Regions from separate parts of the Pectobacterium carotovorum genome, predicted to be linked through region 4. Evidence: predicted binding sites of a transcription regulator. Region 4 holds the regulator's gene; each other region holds the start of a gene.
The links. Region 4 encodes PurR, which represses purine synthesis genes. Its sites were predicted from a motif close to CANGCAAACGTTTGCNTG; they were not measured.
Positions count from the first base shown of each region.

Region 1: a site for PurR is predicted at 1,331-1,348, ahead of guaB (IMP dehydrogenase). Genes of this name have one in related genera too.
Region 2: a site for PurR is predicted at 1,229-1,246, ahead of purT (formate-dependent phosphoribosylglycinamide formyltransferase). Genes of this name have one in related genera too.
Region 3: a site for PurR is predicted at 1,407-1,424, ahead of R9X49_RS14150 (NCS2 family permease). Genes of this name have one in related genera too.

Region 1 is NZ_JAXAFK010000001.1:2,614,106-2,617,288, reverse strand. Features, by position in the region: gene xseA (exodeoxyribonuclease VII large subunit) at 1-1,238, opposite strand, end outside; gene guaB (IMP dehydrogenase) at 1,410-2,876, shown strand; gene guaA (glutamine-hydrolyzing GMP synthase) at 3,002-3,183, shown strand, end outside.
Region 2 is NZ_JAXAFK010000001.1:1,319,284-1,322,466, forward strand. Features, by position in the region: gene purT (formate-dependent phosphoribosylglycinamide formyltransferase) at 8-1,186, opposite strand; gene R9X49_RS05785 (S9 family peptidase) at 1,387-3,183, shown strand, end outside.
Region 3 is NZ_JAXAFK010000002.1:464,070-467,252, reverse strand. Features, by position in the region: gene R9X49_RS14150 (NCS2 family permease) at 1-1,294, opposite strand, end outside; gene R9X49_RS14145 (hypothetical protein) at 1,537-1,941, shown strand; gene lpxP (kdo(2)-lipid IV(A) palmitoleoyltransferase) at 2,196-3,119, opposite strand.
Region 4 is NZ_JAXAFK010000001.1:1,988,069-1,991,251, forward strand. Features, by position in the region: gene R9X49_RS08780 (C40 family peptidase) at 1-824, shown strand, start outside; gene R9X49_RS08785 (YnhF family membrane protein) at 922-1,011, opposite strand; gene purR (HTH-type transcriptional repressor PurR) at 1,415-2,440, shown strand; gene cfa (cyclopropane fatty acyl phospholipid synthase) at 2,766-3,183, shown strand, end outside.

The sequences.
Region 1 (3,183 bases), 630 kb from region 4:
TCCGGGGCGGTGGTGACGTTGTAGCCGCGCGCCAGCGTTGCCAGCGGGCTTACACCTTCCAGTCGCGAACAGGCGATGCCCAGTTTTTGTTTGTTCTGATTTAACTGGCGCTCCACCGCGCTTTGCATCTGATAGCTCAACTGCTGCAAACGCTGCTGTGCACGGTGAATGCGGGCCTGCGGCTGTTGTTGCATCAGACGCTGTTGTAAGCGTTCACTTCGGCGTGAGGTCTGTCGAAGTTGCTGCTGCATGGCGTCATCCAGCCGCTGGCGCAGTTTGACCAACTGTGCCTGCTGACGTGCCAGCCGCAACTGCGGGTGCTGCTGCTGCAAACGGTGGTGTAGACGGGTAAAGTCCCGGTTGCGCTGGGCAAGGTAATAATCCATCGCCATTTCCAGACGCTGACGCTGGGACTGTATTTGGCGTAACAGCTCCAGTTGGTTACGACTCACTAACTCGGCAGCGGCGGATGGCGTGGGCGCGCGCAGGTCACCGACGAAATCGGCGATGGTGACATCGGTTTCATGACCCACAGCGCTGACGATAGGAATGCGGCTGGCGAAAATCGCGCGGGCGACCCGTTCGTCATTAAAACTCCAGAGATCTTCCAGCGAACCGCCGCCGCGCCCGACGATTAACACATCACACTCATCTCTCTGGTTAGCCAACTCGATGGCGCGGACAATTTGTAACGGTGCTTCTGCGCCTTGCACTGACGTGGGATACACGATCACCGGCAGTGATGGATCGCGGCGCTGTAACACCTGCAAGATATCGTGTAGGGCGGCACCGCTGGCTGATGTAATCACACCGACCTGTTTGGCAGGAGAGGGAAGCACTTGCTTAAATTGTTGGTCGAACAGCCCTTCGGCGGCGAGACGTTGCTTGAGCTGTTCAAACTGCTGCTGCAACAGACCGTCGCCGGCGGGCTGCATGCTTTCCGCCAGTAGCTGATAGTCGCCACGGGGTTCATACAGCGTAATGCTCGCCCGAATCAGCACCTGCTGACCGTTTTGCGGGCGGAACGTCACCCTACGGTTGCTGGTACGAAACATCGCGCAGCGCACCTGTGCACGTTCATCTTTCAGCGTGAAATACCAATGGCCGGATGAGGGCTGAGAAAGGTTGGAGATTTCGCCGGAGAGCCAAATCTGGCCCATTTCCATTTCCAACAGTTGTCTAACCGTCTGATTCAGTCGGCTAACGGTAAAAATTGCAGAGGAGGGAAATTGAGACATTGTGAGCCAGATCAAATTTTAAAACAGTCACTTAATTGATCGATACTACCTACCTGAAACAGGTAATCAAGCATTTTAGTAAAATAATGCTGGAGGCAACCGATTACGCTCTGTATAATGCCACGGCAATATTTTATCTATTCTTACATCCACCTTGGTGAGATATTGCCCATGCTACGTATCGCTAAAGAAGCACTGACGTTTGATGACGTCCTCCTGGTTCCCGCTCATTCTACCGTTCTGCCTAACACTGCCGATCTGTCCACGCAGTTGACGAAAAACATTCGCCTGAATATTCCTATGCTGTCCGCAGCGATGGATACCGTTACCGAATCCGGCCTGGCTATTGCGCTGGCGCAGGAAGGCGGTCTGGGCTTTATTCACAAAAATATGTCAATTGAGCGTCAGGCTGAAGAAGTGAGCCGCGTGAAAAAACATGAAAGCGGCGTGGTGGTTGATCCACAAACAGTGACGCCAGAAACGACGCTGCGTGAAATGAAAGAGCTGACCGAGCGCAACGGCTTCGCCGGTTACCCTGTCGTGGCAAAAGACAACGAGCTGGTGGGCATCATCACCGGTCGTGACGTGCGTTTTGTGACCGATTTGGAAAAACCGGTTAGCGCGTTCATGACGCCGAAAGAGCGTCTGGTCACCGTTAAAGAAGGCGAAGCGCGTGACGTTGTGCTGCAAAAGATGCACGAAAAACGCGTCGAGAAAGCGCTGGTCGTTGACGACAAATTCCACCTGATCGGCATGATCACGGTAAAAGATTTCCAGAAAGCAGAACGTAAGCCTAACGCCTGTAAAGACGAGCACGGTCGCCTGCGCGTTGGCGCAGCGGTTGGCGCCGGTGCGGGTAACGAAGAGCGCGTTGATGCGCTGGTTGCCGCGGGCGTTGACGTTCTGCTGATCGACTCCTCACATGGCCATTCCGAAGGCGTATTGCAGCGTATTCGTGAAACGCGTGCGAAATACCCGAACCTCGAAATCATCGGCGGTAATGTCGCGACGGGCGCAGGTGCGAAAGCGCTGGTTGAAGCGGGCGTTAGCGCGGTGAAAGTAGGTATCGGCCCTGGTTCTATCTGTACAACGCGTATCGTGACTGGCGTAGGTGTACCGCAAATTACGGCGATTTCCGATGCGGTTGAAGCGCTGGAAGGCACGGGCATTCCGGTCATCGCTGATGGCGGTATCCGCTTCTCCGGCGACATCGCTAAAGCCATTGCAGCAGGCGCGGCCTGTGTCATGGTCGGTTCTATGCTGGCGGGTACGGAAGAATCTCCGGGTGAAATCGAACTGTATCAAGGTCGTTCATTCAAATCTTATCGCGGTATGGGTTCACTGGGCGCGATGTCCAAAGGCTCATCAGACCGTTACTTCCAGACCGATAACGCAGCCGACAAACTGGTGCCGGAAGGTATCGAAGGCCGCGTAGCTTATAAAGGCCGCCTGAAAGAGATCGTTCACCAGCAGATGGGCGGTTTGCGCTCCTGTATGGGGCTGACCGGTTGCGCGACTATCGACGCACTCCGCACGCAGGCTGAGTTTGTACGCATCAGCGGCGCGGGCATTCAGGAAAGCCACGTTCACGACGTTACCATTACTAAAGAGTCACCGAACTACCGTATGGGTTCATAAGGTGATTTAACGCGATAAACCCTGTACTATTTTGCGCCGCTCTGCCTTTGTGTAAGGCCGAGCGGCCAGATGGGTTTACTTTTTTTCTTTCGCTTTTGTCTTTTGCTTTTTGGAACATGCTCCTCATGACTCAAAACATTCATCAACACCGCATTCTTATTCTGGATTTCGGCTCGCAGTACACGCAGCTGGTTGCACGTCGCGTGCGTGAACTGGGCGTTTACTGTGAACTGTGGGCATGGGATGTCACGGAAGCGCAGATTCGCGGGTTTAATCCGAACGGGATCATCCTGTCCGGCGGCCCGGA
Region 2 (3,183 bases), 670 kb from region 4:
TAGCCTATCAGCCGCTGACTTTTACAGCCGCAGCGACATGTTTGGCGATTGCCACCGCATCGTCCGTGGTTTCTGCGCTGGCTAACGCCACGCCCATACGACGTTTGCCACCGATATCCGGCTTACCAAACAGGCGAATTTGCGTGTGAGGGAGTAGCGCGCTTTCCAGCCCCTGATAGCGCACGTTGTTGCTTTCCAGTTCTGGTAAAATCACAGCGGAAGCCGATGCACCATATTGGCGAACTGCGCCAATTGGCAGCCCCAGAAAAGCGCGGACGTGCAGGGCAAACTCGGACAGATCCTGAGAAATCATCGTCACCATGCCGGTATCGTGCGGGCGAGGGGAGACTTCGCTGAAGATGACTTCATCGCCGCAAACGAACAGTTCAACGCCGAATAGGCCGTAGCCACCGAGCGCTTTCACGACATCGCTGGCCATCTTTTGCGCACGCTCTTGCGCCAGCGCACTCATCTGCTGCGGCTGCCAGGACTCGCGATAGTCGCCATCTTCCTGACGATGCCCGATAGGCGCACAGAAATGAATACCGTCAACCGCATGGATGGTTAGCAAAGTGATCTCAAAATCAAAATTCACCAACCCTTCCACGATGACGCGTCCGCCGCCTGCGCGTCCACCCTGTTGGGCGTAGTTCCACGCCTGATCTAACTGCTCCGCGGAGCGAATCAGGCTTTGCCCCTTGCCGGATGAACTCATGACAGGTTTAACAATGCAGGGGTAGCCAATCGCGTCTACCGCCTGACGAAAACTCTCTTCGCTGTCGGCAAAACGATAGGTGGAGGTAGGAACGCCGAGCGTTTCGGCTGCCAGACGGCGGATACCTTCACGGTTCATCGTCAGGCGTGTGGCTTCGGCGCAGGGAACAACATGGTGACCCTGTTTTTCCAGTGTTACCAGCATGTCGGTTGCGATGGCTTCAATTTCCGGCACGATGTAATCAGGACGCTCGGCTTCAACCAACGCTTTCAACGCATCGCCATCCAACATATTGATGACGTGGCTACGATGCGCAATCTGCATGGCCGGGGCATCGGCATAGCGATCGACCGCAATCACTTCGATACCCAAACGCTGACATTCAATCGCCACTTCTTTGCCTAATTCACCGGAGCCAAGCAGCATCACTCGTGTGGCATCCGCACGCAGGGCGGTTCCAATCGTTAACATAACCTTATACCTGATCGGGTTGTGAAAAATGGCCGCAGTATAAACGAAAACGTTTGCGTGCGCATTAAAGAGGGCATGCATTGGAATGCGGTGCGCAAAAGCGCACCAAGTGATAAGGGCGCGCCTTGGCATTGCCGATCAATCGTGCCACTCTTCTTGTAGAGTTAAAATTTTATGGTAAGACAACGAGATCCGACGCGATGAAAACACCGCAAGCTGAAAAACGCCCTCATGTGATGAGCATGCATGGCGATACGCGTATCGACAATTATTACTGGCTGCGTGATGACCAGCGCGCCGATCCGCAGGTGCTGGCCTATCTGGAGCAGGAAAACGCCTATAGCGACGCTGTCATGGCACCTCATGAGGCGCGCAAACGGTCGTTGTATGACGAAATGGTTAAGCGCATCCCGTCGACGGATATGTCTGTACCGTATGTCAGAAAAGGCTATCGTTACCAAAGTCGCTACGAGCCAGGCAAAGAGTACGCTATCTATCTGCGCCAGCCTGAGCAGGAAATGGACGCGTGGGACACGCTGCTGGACGGAAATCAACGAGCGGAAGGGCATGAGTTTTATAGCCTCGGCACGCTTGAAGTTAGCCCCGACAATAGGCTACTGGCACTCTCGGAGGATTTTTTATCCCGCCGGCAGTACACGCTTCGTTTTCGCGATCTGAACAGCGGCGAGTGGCTACCGGATGTGATCGAAAATGTCACGGCAGGAGCGGAATGGGCGGCGGATTCGACGGTTCTGTATTACGTGCGCAAACATGAGCAAACGCTATTGCCGTATCAGGTCTATCGTCATCGTCTGGGGAGCGATCCGGCACAGGATGAGCTGGTCTATGAAGAGAAAGACGACACCTATTATGTCAGCCTGAGTAAAACGACATCAGAGCACTATATCTCCATTTATCTCAGCAGCACCACGACGACGGAAGTGTTATTGCTCGACGCGACGCGCTCGGATGCCGTGCCGCAGGTATGCATTCCACGCCGGAAAGATCATGAATATGGCATCGATCACTATCAGGGCAAATTTTACCTGCGTTCCAACCGAGAAGGAAAAAACTTTGGCCTTTACCGCGCTGATAAGCCCGATGAGCAAACGCTGGAAACACTGATTGCACCTAGCGAAAGTCGCGTGCTGGAAGGGTTTGAGCTTTTCCGCGACTGGCTGGTGGTTGAAGAAAGAGAGCGCGGCTTGACCAGCTTACGCCAGATTCACTGGCATACGCAGGAAGAAAAAACGATCGCCTTTAATGACGCGAGCTATGTGACGTGGCTGTCGTACAATCCTACGCCAGACACGGCATTGATGCGGTATGGTTATTCATCAATGACCACTCCGAGCACGCAGTATGAATTGAATCTGGACACGGGCGAGCAGCAGTTACTTAAACAAGCCGAAGTGAAAGATTTCTCTTCGGACAATTACCGGAGCGAACGCGTGTGGATCACGGTTCGAGATGGCGTCGAGGTTCCCGTTTCTCTTGTTTATCATCGCGATCATTTCAGCCCAGGCAAGAACCCGATACTGGTCTACGGCTACGGCGCTTATAGCCATAGCATGGATCCGGATTTCAGCGTGAGTCGCTTGAGCCTGTTGGACAGAGGATTCGTCTTCGCCTTAACACACATTCGCGGCGGTGGTGAACTTGGGCAACAGTGGTACGACGATGGTCGATTGCTCAATAAAATGCATTCCTTCACGGATTTCATCGATGTGTCGCAGGCATTGATAGCAAAAGGCTATGGCGACAGGAAAAACATGTTCGCAATGGGGGGCAGTGCGGGAGGATTATTGATGGGGGCGGTGGTGAATATGGCGCCCGAACTGTTTAAAGGCGTTGTCGCTCAGGTTCCATTCGTTGATGTGCTGACGACGATGCTGGATGAGTCTATCCCGTTGACAACCGGTGAGTATGACGAGTGGGGCGATCCGAATGAGCAAACCTACTATGACTACATCAAACAATACAGTCCCTATGACTGT
Region 3 (3,183 bases), on a different contig from region 4:
TGTTCAGCTTACGCCATTCACCAGCACAGATGCGGCCTAATACCAGCGCGCCAAAGCCCAGCATGATGCCGGTCACGATGTTACAGGTCAGTACGATGAATACGGCACATACCAGACCGGACATCGCATCGACGAAATCATCAAAGTTCAGTTTGGATACGTTACCCAGCATCAGCAGGCCAACGTACATCAGCGCAGGTGCTGTGGCATAGCCAGGCACCAGATACGCCAATGGAGAGACAAACAGCAGCAGCAGGAACAGCACACCCACTACGGTTGCCGTTAAGCCCGTTTTACCACCGGCTGCCGTACCCGCCGCAGATTCAATGTAAACCGCCGCAGGTGACGTCCCGACCAGGCTGGAGAAAATGCTGCTCACGGAGTCTGCGGTCAGCGCTTTACCACCGTTGATGATTTGCCCGTCTTTATCCAGCAGGTTCGCCTGTCCGGCTACGGCACGGATAGTACCGGTAGCATCGAACACGGCAGTCATCACCAGCGCCAGCACGCTCGGCAGAACCATCGGCTGCAATGCACCCATGATATCCAGACTGAAGATCAGCGACGAACCGTCAGCCGCCGTCAGGCTCGGCAACGCAAAGAAGCCAGAGAATTTTACATTTGGGTCAAAAATCAGCCCCAGAATAGAGATCGCGATGATAACCAGCAGGATACCGCCCGGTACGCGACGTTTTTCTAAACCGATGGTCGCCGCCAGCCCCAGCAGGGACATAACGACGGGGAAAGAAGTGAAATTGCCCAGTGCGACTGGCAAGCCATCAATCGGGTTTTTTACCACCAGCCCCACACCGTTAGCGGCAATAATCAGCAGGAACAGGCCAATACCAATCCCCGTTCCGTGCGCGACGCCCATCGGCAGGTTGCGCAAGATCCAGGAGCGGATGCCGGTGACGGAAATGATGGTAAACAGCACGCCCATCAGGAAGATCGCACCCAGCGCGACAGGAATACTGATTTGTTGCCCCAGCACCAGACTGAACGCGGTGAACGCCGTCAGTGAAATCGCACAGCCAATCGCCATTGGCAGATTAGCCCACAATCCCATCAGCAGCGACCCCAGCCCGGCAACCAGACAGGTCGCAACAAACACGGCCGCAGGTGGGAAGCCGGCCTTGCCCAGCATGCTCGGCACCACAATCACCGAGTAAACCATCGCCAGAAACGTCGTCAGGCCAGCTAACACTTCCTGACGCACATTACTGCCGCGCTGTGTAATTTTGAAAAAAGCATCAAGCGTGCCCTGCGAGCCTGCCTGACGGGTGGTGTTTGACATGGTGGTATCCCCTGAAATGCCATTATTATTTAAGATCAATTTGACCGGTTCCCGCGGCCTTGCTCCGCAAGCGTGCCAGCATCACTGGCACATCATGAACCGTATAGCTCCGCACGCAAACGATTAACTCGCTGAGTGCAAAACCGGAAAACGTTGTCGTATCAAGACATTACCGTATAAAAACATTGCTATATCAAAACAGGCTGTACTAAAACGAGCTGGATAAAACGGTATCTGGCAATGTGAAGCGCACGATTATCCCGCTTCACCCGCGCGTATTTCAACTGCTAATCGAGACAATTTACCTATCTCACTTAATCTGTCCGATAAGGACGCCTTCAGCCAGTACAGGTAACGTTCAATCAGGTAACTCGCTGAAAACGCGTCAGTATGAAGAAAAAGCAGAAAAGGTTTTTAGACAGAAATCAAAACAGCGGTTTACTCTTCACAAACTGATCGTTCATTTTTTTGTGATTCTCATCACAAAAAAGTTGACCACCCGTATCAGTGCGAGTATTCTTAAAAACGTGAACAGCATCACAGAAAAACAATCAACTAACAATGAGGAAATGACCATGAAACTGCTGAACAAAATCATCGCTATGTTTGAAAACATCAACATCAACTTTGGTACTTTCAACCAATAATTATTTAAGAATCGTGGGGATAAAAAGATGCGCGTTGTCCGCAAAATCAATCAAATATTAAAAGCGTTGGGCAAAACCTATCGCGGTGTTAACCCCCACGCTATCTTCCGTTAATCGTACTTAAGTACGTTAACCACCATAAAATGGCTGCCATCCGGGCGGCCATTTTTGTTTTACACGATGCGTGACGGATTCTGCTCACCATACCGTGATGGCGCAGAAGCGCCATCCGATATCACACGTGCTTTATGCCATCAGGCGTAGAGCGATACCTCCCCTGCCGGGCGCGTTTTAAAGCGGCGGTGCAGCCAGAGATACTGCTCAGGCGCACGCATGATTTCTTTCTCAATCACCTTATTCATATAACACGCCGCAGCCTGTTCATCGTGATAAGGGTAATCCTGTAATTCGGGCTGAATCACCAGTTGATAACCAGAGGCATCGGGCTTGCGAATCAGTACCGTCGTCATCATCGCCGGTTTTGCCAGACGGCTGATCGTGTACGTGCCGCTGGTCGTCGCCGCATTTTTCACCGCAAAGAACGGGGCAAAAACGCTACCTTTAGGACCGTAGTCCTGATCGGGAGCGAACCATACCGCTTCGCCGCGTTTCAACGCCTGCACCATGCCACGCAGATCTTTACGGTCGATCATCGCCTTGTTCGAACGAGAACGCCCCCAGGTTTGTACCATCTCCATCGCTTTATTATTGTGCGGGCGGTACATCGCCATCATCGGTCGACATAGCCCCATCGCCCTGCCGCCCAACTCCAGCGACATGAAGTGAATACCAATCACCATCACGCCCTGACCTTTTGCGGTAGCGTGCTGTAAATGTTCCAGTCCCGAAACATCAAACCAATGACGCACGCGACGATCGGACCAGAACCAGGCCATGCCGGTTTCGACCAATGCCATGCCGAGCGAAGCAAAGTTGTTGTCGATCATCGCTTCTCTTTCGTCGTCAGAGATCGTAGGGAAGCACAATTCAAGGTTGCGTCTGGCAATCGACACCCGGCGTTTAAGAAAAACGCGGGACAGGCGACCCGCACTGCTCCCGATTTTCATCAGCAGCGGGTAAGGAAGTTGAACTAATAAAAACAGCACGCCAAGGCCGAACCAAGTCGTCCAATAGCGCGGATGGAGTAATGCCCTGGTAAATGTTTGCTTAATTTTCATGATACTCGTCTTTAAGTGATTAACAGCGTACCGCATAAAGAGTCGTTCTTATCGCGCTACATCT
Region 4 (3,183 bases):
TATTTTTCAGCAATCTATCCCTGAACGTCGTTCAGGCTGCGCCGCATACCCCGCATTCTGCGCCGAAGAAAAGCACCGTTGAAGAAACCAATAAGAAAAGCCGTCAGACAAAGGGTAATGCTAAATCACCGACACCGATCAAAAGCAAAAAACCAGAACCTACCGCAGCTAGCACAAAAACCAAACCCCGCAGCGCGAACAAATCAACAGAAAAAAAACCGTCACGGACGCAAAGCAGCACGCCCGCGCTAGTGAAAAAAAATCTCAAAAAGCTGAAGCCTGAAGAAGATAAGCAAACAACGGCACAGGCCAGAGTCAAAACTGGGCTGAAGAAGACCGCGCTCAAGGGAAAAGCGGATAAAAATCCGGCCCCCACTGAAAAAGGAATGGCGCTGAGCGCAGCGCATAAAAAACGTTATCAACATGCCAAAACGACAGCAATGAATAAGCTGATGAGCCAAATAGGCAAGCCTTACCACTGGGGCGGCTCATCTCCCTTTACCGGATTCGACTGTAGCGGACTGGTCTATTACGCGTATAAAGATGTCGTTAAGATCCAAATTCCACGCACTGCTAACGAAATGTATCACCTGCGTGATGCCGCTCCGATCAAAAAGAGCGAGCTGGAAAGTGGCGATTTGGTCTTCTTCCGCATCAATAATCGTGGCGCAGCCGATCACGTCGGGGTTTATCTGGGAGAAGGGAAATTTATCCAGTCGCCGCGTACAGGTTCAGATATTCGAATCAGCAAGCTGAGTGAAGATTATTGGCAGGAACACTACGTTGGCGCGCGTCGCGTAGTGACACCGCAGACGATTCGTTAAAAAACAGGTTCGGTATCGAAGAAGAACGATTCAGACACGTTTATGTATACAACATCAACGTGTCTGAATACCTCACCGGTGCAGAGGCGCCGTTCGGTTAGTTCAGCACCGCAATAAAACTAAACGCGATGATCACAGCCAACGAGCCAACGGTTGTCAGTAAAGACATCTTCAGATCTGTATCCATAAACTACTCCTTATTAGCGAACAAATTTAGCTGAAAATTTCACCTGAAAGCGTCATCTGAAAAAAGACACCGCCATTCACAGCCGAACCCATTTAGGCAGTTAAAGCTACAAATAATAGGGTTATTACGATTCTTTCATAATTCCAGTGAAAAATCTCGGACGAATGCATCACTAATAGTATAAATTAGCCCTTTCCCTTTCATGATAAATCGGACACAATCCGCTGTTTATGAAAGCGCTGCGTATCGGTCGAAAAACGTCAACCCAGATCCCTTCGGTATAACATTCGGCATTCTCCTTCTGAAATCCTGTTTTTTAGCTTAGAAGAAGAACATTAAACGTAGGCAAACGATTAACAATATACTTACGTCTGTAACAGGTAAGTTCAGGAGTCATTTTTAGATGGCAACGATTAAAGATGTGGCAAAGCGTGCTGGCGTTTCTACCACAACCGTATCGCACGTGATCAATAAAACACGTTTCGTCGCCGAAGAGACTAAGGCAGCCGTCAGGGCGGCAATCAAAGAATTGCACTATTCGCCCAGCGCCGTCGCCCGCAGCCTCAAAGTTAATCACACCAAATCAATCGGTTTGCTGGCCACATCCAGCGAAGCCCCCTATTTCGCCGAGATCATCGAAGCCGTCGAAAACAGCTGCTATGCCAAAGGCTATACGCTGGTACTGTGTAATTCGCATAACGACATTGGTAAACAGCGCGCTTATCTCTCCATGCTGGCGCAAAAACGCGTCGACGGCCTGCTGGTAATGTGCGCCGAATATCCACCTGAGCTGTTGGCTATGCTGGAAGACTATCGCAGCATCCCGATGGTCGTGATGGACTGGGGCCAGATGCACAGCGATTTTACCGATACGATTATCGATAACGCCTTTGAAGGCGGTTATATGGCAGGTCGCTACCTGATCGAACGCGGTCATCGGGATATCGGTGCCATTCCCGGTATTCAAGAACGTAACACCGGCAGCGGGCGCTACCTCGGCTTTTTAAAAGCGCTGAAAGAAGCTGACATCACCGTACGCGAAGAGTGGGTTGTTCAGGGCGATTTCGAGCCGGAATCTGGTTATAAAGCCATGCATCAAATTCTCGCGCAGAAACAGCGGCCAACGGCCGTATTCTGCGGTGGCGATATCATGGCGATGGGCGCTATCTGTGCGGCAGACGAACTGGGTCTGCGCGTGCCGCAGGATATTTCGGTGATCGGTTATGACAACGTGCGCCACGCGCGTTTCTTTACGCCTGCGCTGACCACCATTCATCAGCCGAAAGAGCGTCTGGGGCAGTCCGCCTTTGCGATGCTGCTGGATCGCATTACCAGTAAGCGAGAAGATGCGCACGTGATCGAAGTGCATCCGACCCTGATAGAACGCCGCTCGGTTGCAGACGGCCCTTACCTCGACTATCGCCGCTAGCCGCGAGTTCTGTACAGACGATTTTCTTATTCCTGTCTGCTTCCCCTCTCTGCTTCAGCCCGCTCTCTTGTAGGCTGGCTGAAGCCGTTCTAATTCTATACCCTAAATAATTCGAGTTGCATGAAGGCGGCAAGCGAGGGAATCCCGATGAGCTTACTCAAGTAAGTGATTCGGGTGAGCGAACGTAGCCAACGTACATGCGGCTTGAAGTATGACGGGTATAATACCGTGTTTCATTTTCTCTGGTGACAGCCGATACCTCGGCTGCGATAAGTGTTGTCCTGGTGTGTTTTACGATACTTTTACATAAAGTTAAGGAGACATGATGGGTTTACCTTATACAGAAGAATGGGATGACGATATCGCGCCCTGGTTCCACATCGTGCAAGACATGTTGAATACCGCAGATATCACCATCAACGGCCCCCGCCCTTTTGACATCCGCGTGACTCATCCCGGTTTTTTTAAACGTGCTATGCGCGAGGGATCGCTGGGGCTGGGAGAAAGTTACATGGATGGCTGGTGGGAGTGTGAACGGCTGGATATGTTTTCCCATCGCGTCCTGCGGGCGGGGCTGGAGGCTAAGTTACCCCGTCGCCTGCACGATCTCACGCGGGTCGCCCTCTCCCGCGTCACGAATTTGCAATCCCGCAGGCGTGCTCAGGTTGTCGGTAAAGCCCATTACGATTTAGGTAATGATCTCTTTACCCTGATGCTGGATCCTTATATGCAATATTCCTGCG